2 regions of the Kitasatospora viridis genome follow, and region 1 is predicted to be linked to the other one. Evidence: riboswitches for the same ligand, from Rfam matches in the RefSeq annotation. Region 1 holds a riboswitch; the other holds the start of a gene.
What was found. Region 1 has a riboswitch for magnesium ahead of FHX73_RS30680 (MgtC/SapB family protein). Riboswitches for the same ligand answer to the same signal wherever they lie in the genome.
Positions count from the first base shown of each region.

Region 2: linked by a shared signal. The riboswitch ahead of FHX73_RS25985 (NRAMP family divalent metal transporter) and the one ahead of FHX73_RS30680 (MgtC/SapB family protein) in region 1 are both predicted to bind magnesium.

Region 1 covers NZ_VIWT01000002.1:767,328-774,250, reverse strand. The annotation lists gene FHX73_RS30705 (DUF6114 domain-containing protein) at 4-429, opposite strand; gene FHX73_RS46585 (hypothetical protein) at 547-699, opposite strand; gene FHX73_RS30700 (hypothetical protein) at 660-1,199, opposite strand; partial or broken gene FHX73_RS47710 (hypothetical protein) at 1,504-1,617, shown strand; gene FHX73_RS47705 (hypothetical protein) at 1,587-2,222, shown strand; gene FHX73_RS47355 (S26 family signal peptidase) at 2,285-2,470, opposite strand; partial or broken gene FHX73_RS47350 (S26 family signal peptidase) at 2,688-2,915, opposite strand; gene FHX73_RS45060 (phosphatase PAP2 family protein) at 3,483-4,184, shown strand; M-box (ykoK) riboswitch at 4,287-4,490, shown strand; gene FHX73_RS30680 (MgtC/SapB family protein) at 4,774-5,505, shown strand; gene FHX73_RS30675 (VOC family protein) at 5,554-5,928, shown strand; gene opgC (OpgC domain-containing protein) at 5,935-6,923, opposite strand, start outside.
Region 2 covers NZ_VIWT01000001.1:5,784,661-5,791,583, reverse strand. The annotation lists gene FHX73_RS26010 (Na+/H+ antiporter) at 1-909, shown strand, start outside; gene FHX73_RS26005 (hypothetical protein) at 959-1,411, shown strand; gene FHX73_RS26000 (class I SAM-dependent methyltransferase) at 1,528-2,187, shown strand; gene FHX73_RS25995 (winged helix-turn-helix domain-containing protein) at 2,258-2,629, opposite strand; gene FHX73_RS25990 (hypothetical protein) at 2,656-2,898, opposite strand; gene FHX73_RS25985 (NRAMP family divalent metal transporter) at 2,986-4,644, opposite strand; M-box (ykoK) riboswitch at 4,928-5,102, opposite strand; gene FHX73_RS25980 (hypothetical protein) at 5,191-5,544, opposite strand; gene FHX73_RS25975 (MFS transporter) at 5,776-6,923, opposite strand, start outside.

The sequences.
Region 1 (6,923 bases):
ACATCAGGCCTCCTTCTCCTCGGTCCGGATCCGCCGGAACCGCCGCCACCTGCGGGCCGGCTTGGCCGGCATCCAGCCGACGGCCATCGCGCCGCCGAGGACGGCGAGGAACATCCCGACGAAGAACCCGCCGAGGTTGGTCAGCGGGAAGGAGGCGACGCCGACCAGCACCGCGATCACCCCGGCGGTGTAGCGCTGACTGGGGATCAGCAGCATCAGCAGGGCCAGCGCCATCAGGATCGCGCCGCCGGCCATGCCGGTGATGCCGCCGAGGCCGACGTGCAGCATGGCGCTGATCGGGGCGAGCGGCAGGTAGAAGATGATGAAACCGCCGAGGGCGGTCCAGACCGCGGCCCAGAAGGCCGGGTGCGGCGCCAGCGGCGGTGGGCGAGCCAGATCCCGGAGCGGGCCTGGGTGGTTCTCGGCCATCGTGGACCTCGCGGGGCGTGGGGAGTCGGGGCGGGTGGTGCGGTTCCCGGCCGGTGGGGCCGCGGTGCGGGTGGAGTCCTGGTGGGTCGGACTCCACCCGGGTGTGCGGTGGGCGGGTCAGCAGTCGCTGCCGCCGGTGCCCTTGCCCGCGGTGTCGCCGTTGACCAGCGAGATGCTGAGGTTGGGCAGGGTGATCGCGCCGCCGAGGGTGGCGCCGTTGGCGTTGGCCTTCAGGCCGCTGATGTCGGTCTCGCCGCCGGTCGCGTCCAAGCCGAACTGGCCGGCCGAACCGTCGGTGATGCCGCTGTTCTTGATGTTGGCGCTGTCGGCCGCCGCGCGATGTGTTGGGCGTGGTGCCGCTGGCGTTCAGGGTCGCGCTGGCGCCCGTGATCGCGTTGCCGTCCAGGATCAGGTTGCTGGCCTGCAGGCCCTGGCCGGCGTCGAGCTGAGCGGTTGGTCAGCGGGGTGGCGGCCGCCGGTGAGGTGATGTTGAGCGACCAGGTGCCGACCGTGCCGACCAGCGGCAGGTTCACCGACTGGGTGGCGTGGATGCAGACCCCGTCCAGGCCGGCCTTCGGCAGGCCCACCTCGGAGACGGCGGCCGGGTTGCTGCCGGCGTTCACCGTGGTCATGACGGTGCCGAGGCCCTTCGGGGCCGCGACGGTGGTGGAGCTGAGGGTGAACGGGACGGCGGTCAGCGACAGGTTCGCCGCCAGCGCGCCCTCGGTCATCGCCATCGCCATGGCGGTGATCGCGACGGCGGCCGGCACGGCCACCAGGGCGCTGCGCCGCCAGCGGGTGACGCCGCGCGGTGGCGCGACCGCCCGCCCCGCTCGACGGTTCGGTGTGTTGTGGGGTGCCTTCCTCGGATCTCTCCTGCATGGGTCACTCCGACGCTCTTCCCGCCTACGGCGGGGGGGTGGGTGAGGGCACTGCCGATGAGCCGATGACGGGAGGAACCGTGAGGAATCCACCCGAGTCGGTTTACAAGGTTCTGGCAGTGTGTCCAGAACGTAGGCACTATCAGACGGTCCGTCAATAAGCCGAGCAGGATTCGCTGACTAGACTCCGCGAATGGCCTGGTACCGCGATCCCGAAAGGTCCCCGGTGCGCGATCGGCTGCTGGACTCGGCCGCCGAACTGATCGCCGACCGCGGATTCCGCCGGCTGCACATGACCGAGATCGCGACCGTGGCCGGAGTCAGCAGGCAGACGGTCTACAACGAGTTCGGCTCCAAGGAGGGCCTGGGCCATCAGCTCTTCACCCGCGAGCTCGACCGGATCGCGCTCGGCATCCTGGCGCAGCTCGACGCCAACCGCGGCCGGCTGCGCGCCGCCACCGAGGCGGGCGTCGGCTTCATCCTGCGCGAGGCGGACGTGAACCCGCTGCTCAGAGCGGTGCTGACGGCCGATCGGGACGAGGAGAACGGGCTGCTCGCCTACCTGACCACCGCTCCGGCGCCGCCTTCGACACCGTCTCCGAGCTGCTCACCGGCTACACCGAGGAGGTCTGGCCGGACGTCGACCCGCTCTCCCGCTCGCTCGCCGTGGAGGCCGTGGTGCGCCTCACCGCGAGCCACCTGCTCCAGTCCTCGGCGGACCCCGAGCAGTCCGGGCGCGCCGAGGCGGTGCGGCGGATCGCGGAGATCGTCATGCGGGTCTCGGGGGTGGTCGACCCCCGAGCCGGAACCGACCGATGCGGAACCGACCGGGCCGGAACCGCCTGCCCCGGCCGGAATCTGACGGCACCGAATTCCCGCTACCCGCCCGTTTCGTTTATCCGGTTCCGCTGATCCCTTTCCGGCTGCCATTTCCGCTACGCCCCGTATCGCTTTTCCGCTCGGCGAATTCCGCTTCAGGCGGAGGGCGCCGGCACCGGGGACAGCGTCGGGCCGGTCGGCAGGGGGCCGAACGCGCCCAGCGGCCAGACCCGCAGGCCGATCCGGCCGCTGACGGTGGCCAGGTCGCCCCAGCCGTAGCTGCGCGCGTCGTCGGAGCCGTCGGGGTTGTCGCCCAGGAAGAACAGCTTGCCCGGCGGCACCGCCTGCGCGTGCGCGGGTCGCGTCCCGGCGGCCGTCCGGCTGGCAGCAGTTGCTGCTCCGGTGCGCCTGCCCCGGCCAGGTCGACTGGTCCACCCGGTACCACTGGCCGCTGCCGCCGGGCTGGACCAGCACGGTGAACGGGTCCTGCGGGGTCGAGTCGATCTCCACCCGGTCGCCGGGCAGGCCGATCACCCGCTTCACGATGGTGGTGTCCCGCCCGGGGGCGCGCAGCAGCACCACGTCGAACCGGCGCGCCGTGCCGCCCGTGCCCGGGACGGTCAGCAGGCGCTGCCCGTTGGCCAGCGTCGGCTGCATGCTGTGCCCGTCGACCCGCACCGCGAGCGCCGCGACCGCCACCGCCAGGGCCGCGCAGAGCCCCACCGACACGCCCAGCGCGACGAACAGCACCCGCCGGACCCGCCGGCCACCTTCGCCCCGTGCCATCGCACCCCTCCGGACTCGTGCGCCAAGACCGCCAAGACCGCCGAGCGTGCGGGCTGCGCCGCGCGGCCGTCAAGTACCGCGCACGGCCGGGGAACTGACCGGCGGCCGGCCCTGGCGTGTCACGGCCTCCGGCTCGCCGGGCACATGTCAGACTGGCGCGTCGGCCGGGCCGCAGGTCATGGGGGATATGGGGGGCGGCGTTCGCACCGGGTGGCCGCACACGTGGCAGTCCTGCCAAGAGTTAAGATCCAGTCGCGCGTGAAGCACACGAACGAGTGCCGCGGCGGTCGGCGGAAGCGGGGGAAGCATGGAGGTCCGGTTCGGCGTGTCCACAACCCTGCCGGGTCGTCAGCACGTGAAACCAGCCGCCCCGGAGCTCACGCGCTCAAGGAGGGGATCACGCTGAAGAACGACTACGCCCAGCCCGGTGCCACGATCGACACGGCACCCGGCGGGCTCGACGGACCCGCCGCACCACCTCTCGAAGCGCCGTCACTCGAAGCACTGCCGGCCGCCGCGGCGCGGCGGCCGTGGTGGCGCCGCGCCCGGTGGGAACTGCTGCTGCTGGTGTACGCGGCCTACGACGGCAGCCGCCTGCTCGCCAGCAGCAGCCTGCCGCAGGCCCAGCAGCACGGCCGTGACCTGCTCGCCGGCGAGCGGGCCCTGGGCCTGAGCCCCGAGCACTGGCTCAACCGCCTCTTCGCGCAGCACCCCTGCCTGGGCGTGCCCGCCGACTTCGCCTACGCCACGCTGCACTACGCGGTCACGGCGGGCGTGCTGTTCTGGCTGTGGCGCTACCGCCGCGAGCACTACGTGCGCGCCCGCACCTGGCTGGTGCTGACGACGACCCTCGGGCTGGTCGGGTTCATCGCGTTCCCGACCGCGCCGCCACGACTGCTCGACAACTCGTCAGGGTTCGTCGACGTGCTGGCCCTGCACTCCTCGCTCGGCTGGTGGAGCGGCGGGGGCGGCGTGCCGAAGGGGCTCGCCGCGATGACCAACGACTACGCGGCGATGCCGAGCCTGCACGTCGGCTGGGCCCTGTGGTGCGGGCTGCTGGTCTTCCGGCACAGCCGCAACCGCGTGCTCCGCGTGCTCGGGCTGCTCTACCCCGCGACCATCGCCGTCGTGGTGATGGGCACGGCCAACCACTACCTGCTGGACTGCGTGGCCGGCGTCGGGGTGACACTGCTCGGCCTCCTGGGCACCCGTCAGCTGTCCCGGCTGGGCAGGTGGTTCGGCGCCCGGCGCGCCCCCGGCCGAGCCTGACCCGACCACCGACCCGGGTGCTCGAACACCGGGGAAAAGGTCAAGACTTCGTAAAGGTGTTTAGTGACCCGCCGGATCGGGTCTAGGCTTGGCGAGGTTTGAAAGGCACCTCGTTCGGTGAGGCGTCTTCACGGACACAGGCCACTGACCCGACGACGTCGAGAGACGCCCAGGTTCAGGACAGGTCTTCCCGACTTAAGGGTTGACCCCAAGTGGCTTCCCGCGCCCCGCTATGGGCCCCCGGCCGGCGGTCGGGGCAGGGATCACGCCGTGGAGTGCCAAAGCTCTGACGAGTTGGGGTGAACCGGCACCACTGCGGCCGCGCATCGCGGCTGCGCCGGTGAACTCCTTGCCGAGTCGATGACGCGCGCCACGGGGCGCGTGCGACCGGGAGGAGGCGAGAGACATGGATTGCAGTAGTCCGGGCCACAGTAGCCCCTGCCCCCGCCTGTCCTCGTTCTCCGTCGGCATGCGATAACCACCCTCCCTGCACGCTCTTCTGACGGAGCGTCAGACCCGCGCGGTGCCGCCGCCGCGGGTCCCGGTGGTGCGCGCCCGGCGGCCGCCCTCCCGACAAGGAGGTGCCCCCGTGCACACCCTGACCACCCTCGACTTCCTCACCCGCCTCGCCACCGGCGTCGGCTGCGGCGCCCTGATCGGCGTCGAGCGCCAGTGGCGCGCCCGGATGGCCGGCCTGCGCACCAACGCCCTCGTCGCCGCCGGCGCCACCCTGTTCGTGCTCTACAGCGAGGCCGTCGGCGACGCCACCAGCCCCACCCGGGTCGCCTCCTACGTGGTCTCCGGCATCGGCTTCCTCGGCGGCGGCGTCATCCTGCGCGACGGAGCCGGGGTGCGCGGCCTCAACACCGCGGCCACCCTGTGGTGCTCCGCCGCCGTCGGCGTGCTGGCCGCCTCCGGGCACCTCGACCTGGCCCTGCTCGGCACGCTCACCGTGCTCGCCGTGCACCTCGTGCTGCGCCCGGCCGGCCGGCTGCTCGACCGGGCGCCCGCGAGCGGGACCGACCCGGACGCCACCGTCCGCGCCACCGTCCACCTGCGGTGCGACCGCCGCTCCGAGAGCCACGTCCGCGCCCTGCTGCTGCAGGCGCTCGCCGGCTCCGGCCTGGCCCCGACCGGCCTGCGGGCCCGCCGGGAGCGCGAGGACACCGCCAGCCTGCGGGCCACGGTCGCCATCACCGGCGACGTCGCCGCGGCGCTGGAGCAGGTGGTCTCCCGGCTCTCGCTCGAACCGGGCATCCAGGACCTGCACTGGCACCTGGAGGAGGAGCCCGACCGCACCGAGCAGGAGGCGCTCGCCTGACCGGGCGCGCTCCGACCCCCGAAATCCCTACCCCGGAAAGAGACATCCATGATCACCGCGCTCGACCACGTCCAACTCGCCGCGCCGCCCGGCACCGAGCCGCTGCTGCGGGCGTTCTACGGCGACGTGCTGCAGATGGCCGAGATCGCCAAGCCCGCCCCGCTCGCCGACACCGGCGGCTGCTGGTTCGCCGCCGACGGCGGACGGGTGCGCATCTACCTCGGCATCGAGGAGGGGTTCCGCCCCACCCACAAGGCCCACCCCGGACTCGCCGTCAGCGAGATCGACGAGTTCGCCACCCGCCTCGGCGAGCTCGGCGCCCTGGTGGTGTGGGACGAGACCCTGCCGCCCAGCCGCCGGTTCTACACCCAGGACCCGGTCGGCAACCTCCTGGAGTTCGTCGAGAGCGCGCCGCAGTCTTAGGACCGGTCAGGCTCCCGGTAGCAGGAAGGCCAGGAAGCGGGTGCGCACGGCGCAGAAGACGACAGCGATGATCGTCAGGTCGACGCTGGTGTTGAACCAGAAGCCGCGCGGCCCGAAGACGAAGGGCACCAGGAAGATGAAGAAGCTCTGCGCCACGTAGACGTAGAGCGAGTTGCGGCCGAAGGGCAGCAGCACCTTGCCGACCGTGCGCGCGATCGGGGCCTCGAAACGGCGGATGAGCACGTAGGTCCCGGCCGCGCTGACCGGTGCGATCACCGGGCGCAGCAGGCCCAGCCGGTTGTTCTGGAACAGCTCGTTGTACAGCGGCGAGCTGGTCCACTCCGGGTGGTAGAGCAGCACGGTGCCGGCGGCGTAGATCAGCACGGCGGCCAGCACCAGGGCCCAGCGCAGCGTCAGCCGCCGGCGCGGTGCCAGGCGTCCGACCCAGCCGCGCAGGTCGTCCCAGTGGTAGCCGGCCACGGTGCCCAGGAAGAAGTAGACGCCCCACTGCAGGAACGGGCTGGCGGCGCCGGTGGCGAACTGCGAGGGCAGCACGTAGCCGGCGTACGCGAGCAGCACCACCAGCGCGGCGAGCCGGCGGGAGAGCAGCCAGACGGCCAGCGGCACCAGCAGGAACATCGGCACGTAGAAGGTGAGGAAGTCGGCCCAGCCGTAGGTGTAGCGCAGCATCGCGGCCCGCCAGAGCAGGGCCGCCGGGGAGGAGCCGGTGTCCAGGCCGACCTTGACCGCGGTGACGCCGCGTGCCGCGGCCAGCCGTCCGATGCAGGTGAACAGCAGGGTCAGCGTCACGGCGACCAGGTACAGCCGGCCGGCCCGCTGCCAGGAGTTGCGCGCCATCCGCGCCGCCCCGTGCCGCTCCAGGTCGCGCCGGCGCAGCATGCCGACCAGCAGTCCGGCGATCAGGAAGAAGTTCTCCGCCTCGGAGACCAGCAGCGAACCCCGTCCGTCCACGTCCCCGAGCAGCGAGGGCAGGT
Region 2 (6,923 bases), on a different contig from region 1:
ATCGCCCTGGTCACCCCGTACGGCGCGTACGTGCTGGCGGAGGGCGCGCACACCTCGGGCGTGACCGCCGTGGTGGTCGCCGGGGTGCTGCTCGGCCGCTCCGGCCACCGGCTCACCGACGCCCGGATCCGGCTCCAGCTGCACGCCGTCCAGGCCGTGGTGATCTTCCTGCTGGAGAGCGTGGTGTTCAGCCTGGTCGGCCTGGAACTGCCCACCATGGTCCGCGAGTTGCCCGCCGGCACCGGCCTCTGGCCGCTCCAGGCACTGGTCGTGGCGGCGGCCCTGGTCGCCCTGCGGGTGCTCTGGATGCTGCCGCTGTCCACCGCGCTGCGCCCCAGCGGCGGGCGGCCCTCCTGGCGGATAGCCGGCGTGGTCAGCTGGGCCGGCACCCGGGGCGTGATGCCGCTGGCCGCCGCCCTGTCCATCCCGCTGACCGCCGCCGACGGCGCCGCCCTGCCCGGCCGGCCGCTGGTCCTGGTGCTCACCACCGCCGTCGTCGTCTTCACCCTGGTGGTGCAGGGGCTGAGCCTGGCCCCACTGGTCACCCGCTCCGGCCTCGCCCTCGAACCCGAGCACACCCTGCGCGAGGAGCAGCAGGCCCGCGCCAGCCTGGCCCACGCCGGCCTCGAACACCTCGACGCCCTCGCCGAGTTGGAATCCACCCCGGAACACCTCCTGGACCGCGTGCGACGCAGCCTCCAGGCCCGCCTGCACCACGCCGAGGACACCGCCGAACCCGACGCCTCCGCCCCCACCCTCCTCGCCTACCGCGACCTGCGCCGCGAGGTCATCGAGGTGCAGAGCGCCGAACTCCACCGCCTCTACGACACGCACCGGATCAGCGACACCACCCGCCGCCAACTCCAGCGCGACCTGGACCTGGAGGAGGCGGCGCTGGGGACGGTGTGATGACCCCCGGGCGCCTCTAGGATCGGCTCCATGAGGTCACCGAGGTCCGATGCCGCGTAAGCCGCCGGGCGTGGTGCGCGCGACCCCGCCCGAACACCCGGGGCCCGCCCCGGTCAGCCACCTGCTGATCGGCACCTGCCCCGGACCGCCGGCGTGCGCTGCCGTCCACACGTACCTCTTCGTCGACGGCCTGGACCTGATCGAGCGCAGCCACAGCGGCGCCGTCGGCATTCCGCCGCACCTGCTGCTCAGCCCCGGCGGGCCGCTCTACCCGACTGACCGCGCCCGCACGGTGACCGTGGCCGACCCGCCCCTGGGCTCCAGCAACTCCTTCGGAGTCGAGATCCGGATCCGGATGCGGGGCGGGACCGTCATCTGGAGCGACCTGATGTACCCCGGCGCGGACCGCGCGCCCATCTGGGAGGTGCGCTTCGAGCTCGCCCACTACCTGACCGAGCTCGAACGCGCCCACTCCCGCTGGGGGAACGCCGGTGGTTCGTAGGACCCCAGAGCGCCATTCCGGGCAGCCTGACAGGGCACCCTTGGGACGTCGATCCTGGTCAGGAGCGGTCGCGGCGCTCACGTTGTCGGCGAGCGGGCTCGGTTAGGCTGCCCCGCATGGTCGAGGGACAGCGGGAGCACTGGGAACGGACGTACGACGAGCATCCGGAGATGTACGGGCCGGAGCCGTCCGAGCCGGCGGTGCACGCGGCCGAGGCGTTCCGTGCGGCTGGTGCCCGCGAGGTGTTGGAGTTGGGGGCCGGGCACGGGCGGGATGCGCTGTACCTGGCCCGGGCCGGGTTCTCGGTGACCGCTGCCGACTTCAGTCCCGTCGGGCTCAACCAGCTCGCCGATGCCGCGGCGCATGACGGGTTGTCGGGTCGGCTGCGCACCGTGGCGCACGATGTGCGCACGCCGCTTCCGCTGGCCGATTCCTCGGTGGACGCCGTCTTCGCGCACATGCTGCTCTGCATGGCGCTGCGCACCGCGGAGTTGCACGCGCTGACCGCCGAGGTGCGCCGGGTGCTGCGGCCGGGCGGCAGCTTCGTCTACACCGTGCGCCACACCGGCGACGCCCACTACGGCGCGGGCACCGGCCACGGGGACGACATCTGGGAGCACGGCGGCTTCGCCGTGCACTTCTTCCCGCGCGAACTGGTGGACGCCCTGGCCGAGGGCTGGGACCTGCGGGAGGTCCAGCCGTTCGAGGAGGGCGCCCTGCCGCGCCGGCTGTGGCGGGTCACGATGTCGCGCGAGTCGAACCAGGGTCTGGTCTGACCGGTCCCGCCGATCCTGCGCAGGCGCAACATAGGCGCACCATAGGCGCAGGATCGGCGGGGCGCGCGCCCTAGGCCGCCGCCTGCACGAGGCGCGGGTCGTACTTGTAGCCGACCTGACGGACCGTCGCGATCGCGTCCCGGTGGCCCGGGCCGAGCTTGCGGCGGATCCGGGCGATGTGGGTGGCGATGGTGCGGGTGTCGCCGTTGTCGGGGCGGCCCCAGATCGCCTCCATCAGCTGGCCGCGGGAGTGCACCCGCAGCGGGCTGGCCACCAGGTGGGCGAGCAGTTCGAACTCCAGGAACGGCAGCTCTATCGGGCGCCCGTCCACCAGGACGGTGCGCTGGTCGACGTCGACCACCAGGCCGGGCAGCTCGGTCCGGGGAACGTCGGGGTGGTTCGCCGAGAAGACGACGTCGAGTCGGGGGTAGCGGATGGCCATGTCGAAGCTCCTTGGGTGGTGCGGGTTCAGCGGTCGGCGGTCCAGCGGCAGGCCAACCGGGTGGCCCCGTCGGCGGCGGTGACCGACTCCCAACGGGCCCGCAGCCGACGCGAACCGCCCTGCGGCCCGTCGGGGGTGACGGCGTGCAGCACCGGACTGTCGAACGGGCTCTCAGCGAGGCGCTGGACGGCCTGGGCGAACGCGGCGCGCAACGAGCGGGTGCGCGGGCGGCTCAGCTGGACGGACTGGAACGAGGCAATGACGGACATCTGGTGTCACCTCCGTGACCGGGTCTGCGGGCATGCCGAACACGCCCATGGACAGAACTGATGGGGGAAAAGGGAGTTGAGTGGGTGTCAGTGGGCGAGGGCGGACTGCACCAGCTTGATGACGACCAGGATCATCGCGATGAACAGGTACCCGCGCAGGGCGCCCATGCCGATCTTGCGACCCGTCGACATCACCGGCATCGTCAGCGTCTCCAGCGGCGGCATCCGCCAAGTGTCCCGGCCGGTACGGTCGATCGGGTCCTCCTTGGTCGCGGTGCGCTTGCGGGTGAAGGCGAAGCCCGCCGCCAGCACACCCACCACACCGCAGCCGGCCATGATGTCCAGGATCGCGCCCGAGGAGATGTCCGGGAACAGCACCGACGCGGTCAAGATGATCGACAGCGTCACCAGCACACCCACCACCGCGGACGTGAACGCGTTCGTCTTCGGCCCGTTCGTCCACGGCCCCAGCACCTGACGGTCGTTGCACAGCAGCAGCAGGAACACCGACGCCGACGGCAGCAACACCCCCGCCAACACCTGCACACCCTGCGTCAACAGACCCAGCGTGTGGTCCGAGGCCACCAGCACGATCCCCGCCGCCGCACACACCAGACCCGCGTACACCGCGTAGAACCCCTTCGCCCCACCGATCCCCCGGTGCAGCGAGTGCTTGATCCCGAACACGTCACCGATCGCATAAGCCGTCGACAGCGACACCGCGAACGCACCGATGATCGAGGCGTCCAGCAGCGCGATCGCGAACAGCACACCCACCAGCTTGCCCGCGTGCGCCTCCAACCCCCTGGCCACCCCGGCCGCGTCCGAGAACTGCCCGAACCCGTCCGTGCCCGCGAACGCCGCCGCCGCGAACCCCATCATCGCCGCCGCACCCACGACCACGATCACGATGCCGATCCACAGATCGACCTTCTCGTACTTCATGAACCGCGGCGTGATCCGCTTGTCGATCACGTAGCTCTGCTGGAAGAACAGCTGCCACGGCGCCACCGTCGTACCCACGATCGAGATGATCAGCAGCATCACCGTCGCCAACTGCCCCGTACCGCCCGGCATGTTGGGCACCACGAAGTCGTGGCCCATCTGCGAGCTCTTCGGGTGCACCATGAAGTAGATCGGGACCAGCAGCAGCGAACCCGCGCACAGCGCCACCGCGATCCGCTCGAACCGCCGGAACGAACCCGTGAACGCCGACGCGATGATGATCGCCGCCGCCAGCACCACCGACGCCACCTTCGGCAGCCCCAGGTACCCCGCCGCCAGCGTCACCCCGATGAACTCCGTCACCAGCGTCAACGCGTTCAACAGGAACAGGTCGATCACACTGAACGCGCCCCAGAACCTCCCGAACCGCTCCAGGATCAGCCGGGCGTGCCCCACCCCGGTCACCGCACCCAGGCGCAGCACCATCTCCTGGTTCACGTACAGCACCGGAACCAGCAGCAGCAGCGTCCACAGCAGGCTCGTGCCGTAGTTCTGCCCCGCCTGACCGTACGTCGAGAACGCACCCGCGTCGTTGTCCCCGACCATCACGATCAGGCCCGGCCCCACAATGGCCAGCAACGTCTTCAACTTCGCCGACAACCCCTTGCGCGGAGCGTCGTCGTCCAAACGAATGGTGCCCAGAGCACCCTTGATGTCACCGATGTGCGCGTCGTCCAGAACGGCGGCGCGGGGTGCCGGAACCCCGGCGGTGAGGTCGGTCTTGGTGGTGATGTCGGTCATGGCAGGCCTCCCTGGCCCCCCGATGACGGGGGAGGTCGGTGGCAGGCAGCAGCGATCCGCCCTGCGAGGGCCGTCCGGGCAGCACGAACTGACGTCGTGTCGGACGAAGGCGCAGAGAAGGTGGTTACCGCGTGCCGTAGGAGTACGAGGACAGGCGGGGGTAGGGGCAACTGTGGCCCGGACTACTGCAGTCCATGTCTCTCGCCTCCTCCCGGTCGCACACGCCCCGTGGCGTGTGTCATCGACACGGCAAGGAGTTCGCCAGTGCGCACGACGGCCTACTGGCTCACCCCAACTCGTCAGAGCTTTGGCACTTCACGGCGTACTCCCACCGGAGTGGGCAGCCACTTGGGATCAACCCTTAGGTCGGGAAGATCTGTCCTGACCCTGGGCGTCTCTCGACGTCGTGGGGTCAGTGGCCTGTGTCCGCGAAGACGCCTCACCGAACGAGGTGCCTGTTTTTGGATCCACTGCAAAACCACAACAAGGTTACTCCATGTTCGGGCAACCACTTCAGCCCTTTACGGAGTTTTGACGACCTGATTGCTACTCAGGCGGTCGGGTGCCCGGGCCGGCCGGGCCGAACTGCGCGGCGTGCTCGGCGATCCGGCGGACCGCGTCGACCGGCAGGTCGAGGTGCTGGGCCAGCCACTCGGGGCGGTGGCCCTGCACCGCGAGCAGGTAGGCGGTGTGGATCCGGGCGTCGTACGCCACCTCGGGCGAGGTGGTGGCGGCGAAGTCGCGGGCGTCCAGCAGGTAGAGCCGGGCCGCGCCGTCGCGCAGGGTGAGCCGCAGACAGCCGCGCGGCTGCGGGCCCCGGTCCTGCGGGTGGTGCTGCGGGTGGTGCTGCGCTGCGGCCGGCTGGTGCCGGACGTGTCGCGCGATGGTCAGGATGGACATGGCCAACCTCCGGTGTGCGCACGCGAGTTGACGGTACGTCGAGGACGCCGTCGACCAGCGTTGATCGAACGGGATGCCGGAAGGCGGTCGCCACTATAGCCACCGTTTGTGTCGTCACCGCCGCCTTGACAGCGTTCGCGAGAGCTGGGCCGTACTGTTCGCCGCGGCGCCCGTCTCCGATCCCGGCGCCGCTGTGACGGGGCGTCGACTCCGCAGGGTGGGCCCGCTCCGTCAGGCGGCCACCAGTGGGCGCACCCGCCGGGCCGGGCTCCGCTCCGGGCGCCAGATCCGCGCCGCCGCGACCGCCGCGACCGCCGCGAGGGCCCCCTGGGCGAGCACCGCCGCCGCCAGGCCCGCCGTGGCGCCGAGCCAGCCCGCGAGCGGATAGGTGAGCAGCCAGCAGCTGTGCGAGAGCGAGAACTGGGCGGCGAACGCGTCGGCCCGCCGCTCCGCGCTGACGCAGCGTCGGATCAGCCGGCCCGCCGGCGCGTTGACCGAGGCACAGGCCGCGCCGAGCGCCGCCCACACTGCAAGCAGCGTCGGCCACTGCCAACTCCCGCGCCCGCCGGCCATGGTGAGGCCGGTCAGCGGCACGAAGAGCGCCGCGATCGCGAAGCCGCCGCCGAGCAGCACGACCCGGTCCGACACCCGCTCCAGCACCCGGGGCAGCAGCAGCGCGGCCGTCATCGACCCGGCCCCGTAGGCGCCCAGCGCGAACGCCACCGCGCCCGCTCCCAGGTGCAGTTGGTGCCGCACGTACACCACGGTGTTCACGTAGACCACCGCTCCCCCGGCCGCCACCGCGAGGTTGAGCGCGAGCAGCGCCCGCAGCCGGGGTTCGCGCCAGAGCAGCCGCACCCCTGCGGTGGACCGGGCCAGCGCCCCGCCCTCGACCGGCCGCCGCACCGGCTTCGGCAGCACGGCCGAGACCACCAGCGCGGCCGAGGCGAGGAAGCCGACCACGGTGCCGAAGAAGAGCTGGTGGTACGTCAGCACGGCGAGCAGCCCGGCGGCCAGCGCGGGGCTGCACAGGTTCTCCAGGTCGTAGGCGAGGCTGGCCAGCGAGAGCGCCCGGGTGTACTCCCGCTCCTCGGTGAGCACTTCGGGCACCAGCGACTGGAAGGCGGGGGTGAACGCGGCCGAGGCCGCCTGCAGCACGAAGATCAGCAGGTACACCTGCCAGACCCGGTCGACGAACGGCAGCGCCAGCGCCACCCCGGCCCGGATCAGGTCGGCGCCGACCAGCAGCACCCGGCGCGGCAGCCGGTGCGCGTGCGCGCCGACCAGCGGGGCGAACCCGACGAACGCGACCATCTTGATCGCCAGCGCCGTCCCCAGCACCTCCCCGGCCCGCGCCCCGGCCAGCCCGTAGGCGAGCA